Linked DNA regions of Aggregicoccus sp. 17bor-14. The protein of the gene in region 1 interacts with the protein of each later gene in a pairwise test. Links are inferred from orthologs where the notes say so. Each region holds a gene or a part of one and is shown in the gene's direction. Other genes may lie near its edges.

Evidence for each region. Proteins that work in one complex are often made in the same cells at the same time.
Region 2: the proteins of lpdA (region 1) and odhB interact in binary tests that used the Escherichia coli proteins (3 or more experiments, as listed by UniProt). The link is inferred for Aggregicoccus sp. 17bor-14 from one-to-one orthologs.

The regions. Positions count from the first base shown.
Region 1 is NZ_VJZZ01000008.1:265,192-268,536, reverse strand. The notes cover bases 230-3,091. They hold lpdA (dihydrolipoyl dehydrogenase), read left to right. Parts: upstream 230-892; coding sequence 893-2,290; downstream 2,291-3,091. Other genes in these bases: FGE12_RS17245 (DUF72 domain-containing protein), read right to left, coding at 2,372-3,091; FGE12_RS17255 (hypothetical protein), read right to left, coding at 230-662. In the rest of the region: more of FGE12_RS17255, read right to left, coding at 1-229; more of FGE12_RS17245, read right to left, coding at 3,092-3,139; lipA (lipoyl synthase), read left to right, coding at 3,336-3,345. UniProt on the Escherichia coli protein: Lipoamide dehydrogenase is a component of the glycine cleavage system as well as of the alpha-ketoacid dehydrogenase complexes.
Region 2 is NZ_VJZZ01000003.1:123,039-126,288, forward strand. What follows is about bases 252-3,250. They hold odhB (2-oxoglutarate dehydrogenase complex dihydrolipoyllysine-residue succinyltransferase), read left to right. Parts: upstream 252-1,134; coding sequence 1,135-2,367; downstream 2,368-3,250. Other genes in these bases: FGE12_RS07000 (2-oxoglutarate dehydrogenase E1 component), read left to right, coding at 252-1,145; FGE12_RS07010 (cold-shock protein), read left to right, coding at 2,591-2,794; FGE12_RS30885 (DUF4253 domain-containing protein), read left to right, coding at 2,916-3,250. Outside these bases: more of FGE12_RS07000, read left to right, coding at 1-251. UniProt on the Escherichia coli protein: E2 component of the 2-oxoglutarate dehydrogenase (OGDH) complex which catalyzes the second step in the conversion of 2-oxoglutarate to succinyl-CoA and CO(2).

The DNA.
Region 1 (3,345 bases):
CCCGCCTCGGCGCCCTTCACCTGGTCCGGTACGATCTTCGTCAGCGCGGGGGGCGCGCCGCTGGCGAGTGCGCGCTCGAAGAGATCTTCCTTCGGAGGTGCCGCGCCCGGCGTGAGGCGGCGGTTGAGCACTGCCGCGTGCAGGAGCGCGGGAGGGATGACGTCGTGGCGGAGGCACACCGGCACCAGCGTCCCGAAGGCGCGCCGCGCCGCGTCGGAAGGCTTCTCGGACGCGCTCGCCGCGGGGACCACGAGGTCGCGCGCGAGCGCCTCGCAGGCGACGCGGCTCGCGGCCCCCGCGTGCTCGAGGTTCCACCGCGTGGCCGCGGGGTCCGAGTCCTCCAGCTGCTGCAGCCCCTTCAGGAAGAGGCCCGCGCAGGGATGCCCCTCGGCAGGGCAGCGCTCGCACAGGGTGGCCAGCACGTCGCGCAGCGGTCCAGGCTCGGCCCCCGCGTGCAGGGGCTCGCGCGCATCGAGTGCGGGGCCCAGCTCGCAGGCGCGGGGAGAGAGGGTGGGGCAGGTCTGCACCACGCTGCGGGCCTGGGCGAGCGCGGCAGCGTCCTGCGGGGCCTTCAGCGCGGCCTCCAGCGCCTGGTCGGCCGTCCGGCAGGCGGTTGCGGTGGCCGGGCCTGCGTCCGCGCTCCGTCCGGGCGGCGGGGGCATCTCACCGGGTGGACTCGCGGCGGACCCGGAAGAGGGCGGGGAGCGCCGGGTCTCTGCGGGCGAGGTGTCCGGAGAATGGGCGACGCACCACAGGCGGCCGAACACGACCAGGGCAGCGAGCATGAGCAGCAACGTTCGGAGCGGGAAACGCCTCAAGTGCAATCTCCTTGATTCCAATCCGGACAGAGGGTTATCAGCCCGCCGCGAATCTTTCCTCACTGGAGGCACTTGTGGCTGAGACTTTCGACGTCGTGATCATCGGCTCCGGCCCCGCCGGCTACGTGGCGGCCATCCGCGCGGGTCAGCTGGGTCTCAAGACCGCGATCGTCGAGCGCGACAAGCGCCTCGGCGGCACCTGCCTCCACCGCGGCTGCATCCCCACCAAGTCGCTGCTCTGGACGGCGGAGCTGTTCCACCACGTGCTCGAGGCCGCCGACTTCGGCATCGACGTGTCCAAGCCCGTGGTGAACTGGACCAACGCGCTCAAGCACAAGGACAAGGTGGTCACCAAGGGTGCCAACGGCATCGACTACCTGATGAAGAAGAACAAGGTCACGGTGGTGAAGGGCCAGGGCCGCATCGCCGGCAAGGGCAAGGTCGAGGTGACCGGCGAGGGCGGCGCCAAGCAGACCCTCGACACCAAGAACATCATCATCGCGACCGGCTCGGTCGTGCGCGCGCTGCCCAACGTGCCGATCGATCACAAGCGCGTGCTCAGCAGCGACTCCATCCTGGAGATCCAGAAGGTCCCCGAGAGCATCATCGTGCTCGGCGCGGGCGCGGTGGGCTGCGAGTTCGCCTCGGTGTTCAACCACGTGGGCAGCAAGACGGCCATCGTGGAGTACATGCCCAACCTGCTGCCCATCGAGGACATCGACGCCTCGAAGGAGCTGGAGAAGGCCTTCAAGAAGCGCAAGATCGACATCCACACCGGCGCGAAGGTGGAGAAGGTCGAGGACACCGGCAAGGGTGTGCGCGTGACCATGACCGTGGGCTCCGAGACCCGCACGCTGGAGGCCGAGATCCTCCTGTCCGCCGTGGGCCGCGCGCCGGTCACCGAGGACATCGGCCTCGAGAAGACCAACATCAAGACCGAGAAGGGCTTCATCAAGACCGACGCGATGATGCGCACCACCGAGCCGAACGTGTACGCGATCGGCGACGTGGTCCCCAGCCCCATGCTCGCCCACGTGGGCAGCGCCGAGGGCGTGGTGGCGGTGGAGCACATCGCGGGCAAGAACCCGCACCCGGTGAACTACGATCTCACCCCGTCCGCGACCTACTGCTACCCCGAGGTCGCGTCCGTGGGCCTCACCGAGAAGAAGGCGAAGGAGCGCGGCTACGACGTGAAGGCCGCCATCTTCCCCTTCAGCGCCATCACCAAGGCCTCCATCTCCAATGAGGCCGCCGGCATGATCAAGGTCGTGTCCGACAAGAAGTACGACGAGGTGCTCGGCGTGCACCTGGTCGGCCCGCACGCCACGGAGCTGCTCGCCGAGGCCTGCGTCGCGCTGCGCCTCGAGATCACCACCGAGGAGCTCGCCAACACCATGCACGCGCACCCCACGCTCTCCGAGATCATCAAGGAGGGCGCCGAGGCGACCCTGGGTCACCCCATCCACATCTGAGCCCCGCGGCTCGCGTGTGAGGGAGAGGCCGTCTGGAGCGCTGCTCCGGGCGGCCTCTGTCATTTCGCAGGGCGCACGGCCTCAGTGCGGCGCCGCGGGCAGCTCGGCCTCGGGCACGTCCACCGCCTCGCCCATGAGGTCCGCGAGCTCCAGCGCATCGCGCGGGGCATGGCCGCCCAGGTCGTTGTTGAAGTACACCCAGGCCTCGCCGCCCGCGTCGCGCCAGGCGGCGAGGTCTCGCGCGTAGGGCGCGAGCATCCGCCGCCCGTAGCCGCTGCGGTACTTCTCGGTGGCGCCGTGGAAGCGCACGTAGCGAAAGCGCCCGGTGGTGCGGGGCGGGCGGACGTCGAGCAGGTCGTGCTCCACCACCGCGGCGCCGTGCGCGTCCAGCAAGCGCAGGATGTCCTCGCGGTACCAGGCCGCGTGGCGGAACTCGAAGGCGGACGCCAGGTCCGGGGGCAGGTGCGCGAGGAAGTTCTCGAGCCTCCCCGGGTCCGGCTTCGTCATCTGCGGCGGCAGCTGCCAGAGCACGGGCCCCAGCGCGGGGCCCAGCCCGCGCACCAGCCCGTAGAAGCGGGAGAGGCCCTCGCCCGTCTCGAGCAGGCGCTTCATGTGCGTGAGGAAGCGGCTGCCCTTCGCGGCGAAGCGGAAGCCGCGCGGCACCTGGCGGCGCCAGCCCTCCACGGCCTCCGGCGTGGGCAGCCGGTAGAATGTCGCGTTGAGCTCCACCGTGTGGAACACCCGCGCGTAGTAGGGGAGCCACCGCCCGGTCGCCAGGTCGGCCGGGTAGAAGTCCCCCCGCCAGTGCCGGTACACGTAGCCGCTCGTCCCCAGGTGAACCACGCCCATGGCCGGAAGGATGGGGATGAGCCGGCCTTCTTGCCGCCGGGAGCGCCCGGGAAATTCGCACCCCGGCGGGCCTGCCAGGCCGCTCCGGCTGCGTTAAAGGGAGAGGGCTCCCCGGGGGAGGCCCGGAGCTGACGCCTTGCGTCAGGGCTTCTCCCTTGACCCCCGTTCCACCCCGCCCCTAGAAGGCCCGCGACTCATGGCGACCC
Region 2 (3,250 bases), on another replicon or contig:
CCGCGCCCGAGGGCTTCCACGTCCACAAGGACGTGGAGCGCACCGTGCTCAAGAGCCGCCAGGGCATGCTGCAGACCGAGACGCTCAACTGGAGCGCCGGCGAGAGCCTCGCGTACGCGACGCTGCTCGCCGAGGGCTACAGCGTGCGCATCACCGGCCAGGACGTGGAGCGCGGCACCTTCAGCCACCGCCACGCCGTCATCAACGACACCCAGACCGGCCAGAAGCACGTGATGCTGAAGCAGTTCGCCCAGGGCAACGGCAGCTTCCACATCTACAACAGCCCCTTGAGCGAGTACGCCTGCCTCGGCTTCGAGTACGGCTACAGCCTGGACGTGCCGGACGGCCTCACCATCTGGGAGGCGCAGTTCGGAGACTTCGCCAACGGCGCGCAGATCATCATCGACCAGTTCATCGCGGCCGGTGAGGCGAAGTGGAAGCGGCTGAGCGGGCTCACCCTCTTCCTGCCCCACGGCTACGAGGGCCAGGGCCCCGAGCACTCCAGCGCGCGCCTCGAGCGCTTCCTGGACCTGTGCGCGGACGACAACATCCAGGTCTGCTACCCGAGCAGCCCCGCGCAGATCTTCCACCTGCTGCGCCGCCAGGTGCTGCGCCCCTTGCGCAAGCCGCTGGTGGTGATGACGCCCAAGAGCCTGCTGCGCAAGGCGGAGGCGGCGAGCCACCTGGACGAGCTCGCGCAGGGCAGCTTCCAGAAGGTCATCTTCGACAAGCCGGAGATCGACCCTGCGAAGGTCACGCGCCTGCTCTTGTGCAGCGGCAAGGTCTACTACGACCTGCTCAAGGCGCGCGACGAGCGCAAGGACTCCTCCGTGGCCATCGTGCGCGTGGAGCAGCTCTACCCGTACCCCGCGGACGAGCTCTCGGGGCTCGTGGCGAAGATGCCGAAGCTCGCCGAGCTCCTCTGGGTGCAGGAGGAGCCGCGCAACGCGGGCGCCTGGCACTTCATGTTCCCCCGCCTGCACGACCTGGCTTCCGCGCGCGCGGGGGGTGTGCCGCTCAAGGTCGGCTACGTGGGCCGTGCGGAGGCCGCGAGCCCCGCCACCGGCTTCACGAAGACGCACGACCTGGAGCAGCAGCTGATCGTCGAGCAAGCCGTCCTCCGAGGAAATACGAATGGCCGTTGAGATCAAGGTTCCGCCCCTGGGCGAGTCGATCACCGAAGCCGTCATCGGCAAGTGGAACAAGAAGGCCGGCGACGCCGTGAGCGCGGACGAGCCGCTCGTCGTGCTGGAGACCGACAAGGTCACCATCGACGTGCCCGCTCCCGCCGCCGGCACCCTGGGCAGCATCGCGTTCAAGGACGGTGACAAGGTCACCGTGGGCGCCGTGCTCGGCACGATCGAGGCCGGCGCCGGCGCTGGCGCTTCTGCGCCCGCGGCCGCCGCTGCGGCTCCGGCCGCTGCGCCGGCGCCTGCGGCCGCCGCGCCCGCGGGCCAGGACGGCCAGCGCATCACCCCCACCGCGCGCCGCATGGCCGAGGACCACGGCCTGGACCCCGCGCAGCTCAAGGGCTCGGGCGCCGGGGGCCGCATCACCAAGGAGGACGTGCTGGGTCACGTGAAGGGCGGCGCCCCCGCTCCGGCCTCCACGCCCGCCCCGGCCGCAGCGCCCGCCCCGGCCGCGCCCTCCGGCCCGCGCGCCAACGCCGCGCGCGAGGAGCGGGTGAAGATGACCCCGCTGCGCCGCCGCGTCGCCGAGCGCCTGGTGATGGCGCAGAGCACCGCCGCCATCCTCACCACCTTCAACGAGGTGGACATGGGCGGGGTGATGGCGGTGCGCAAGCAGTACAACGAGAAGTTCCAGGCCAAGCACGGCGTGAAGCTCGGCTTCATGAGCTTCTTCGTGCGCGCCGCGATCGAGGCCCTCAAGGCCTTCCCGCAGATCAACGCGGAGATCGACGGCGAGGACGTGGTCTTCAAGAAGTACTACGACATCGGCGTGGCGGTGAGCGGCACCCGCGGCCTCGTGGTCCCGGTCATCCGGGACGCGGACCAGCTGGGCCTCGCGGACCTGGAGAAGAAGATCGCCGAGTTCGGCCAGAAGGCGAAGAACGACAAGCTCGCGCTGGCGGACCTGCAGGGCGGCACCTTCACCATCTCCAACGGGGGCACCTTCGGCTCCATGCTCTCCACCCCCATCCTCAACCCGCCGCAGACGGGCATCCTGGGGATGCACAACATCGTGGAGCGCCCGGTGGCGCGCGACGGCCAGGTGGTCATCCGCCCGGTGATGTACCTCGCCCTGTCCTACGATCACCGCCTGGTGGACGGCCGGGAGGCCGTGCAGTTCCTCGTCCGCATCAAGGACTGCATCGAGGACCCCACGCGCATGCTGCTCGAGGTCTGAGCGAGCCGCCTCCTCCCCCCTCGGCCCCCGGGTCGGGGGTCCGATCAAAGCGTTGGCGATCCGGTGTTCTGGAGATGAAGTTTCCAGAAAACCGAAAATCGCCCCGGTGTGGCTGGACTTTCGGCCTCCCGGGTCACTAGAAGAGGGCTGCTCTTCCGAATGTGCGGAAGGGCGTAATGAGGGGGCCGCCCAACGGGCGGGCCCCGGTAGACAAGGAAGCGAAATGGCAACTGGTACCGTGAAGTGGTTCAACGACGCGAAGGGCTTCGGCTTCATCACCCAGGACGGGGGCGGCGAGGACGTGTTCTGCCACCACACCGCCATCCAGACCCAGGGCTTCCGCACCCTGGCTGAGGGTCAGAAGGTGGAGTTCGACGTCGGCCGTGGCCCCAAGGGCCTGCAGGCCCAGAACGTCCGCCCGCTGTAAGGACGTTCAAGCCACGCCTCACGGGCTGGCTTGTCTGAGAGGCTCGGTACCCTTCGGGGCACCGGGCCTCTCGCTTTTTGCAGGAGGGGTTCGCAAGCTGTACGAGCGTGAGGACACCCGCGTGAAGCCACCTGCCTCGCTCAAGGCCCTGGCCGCCCGCCTGGAGGCCTGTGGAGTGGACCCTTCGGGGCTCGCCCTGCTGCCCGGCGCGCGCGAGCCCCTGCCCCGGCTCGTGGTCCCGGGCGCCGGCGCGCGCGCCCTCTGGGAGCGGCTGCGCGAGGCGAGCTCCGACACCGGGCACTACCCGCTGCTGCTCGGCCCCGAGGACGAGCTGGAGCTGCTGCTCGAGCAGCTGGGGGCGAGCGAGGACGAGGACACCGCCGCGCTGCTGAGCGAGGCGGAGCAGCTCGCGCCCGAGCCCGCGGGCTGGGCCGGGGCGCGGCTCGCCGGGCTCGT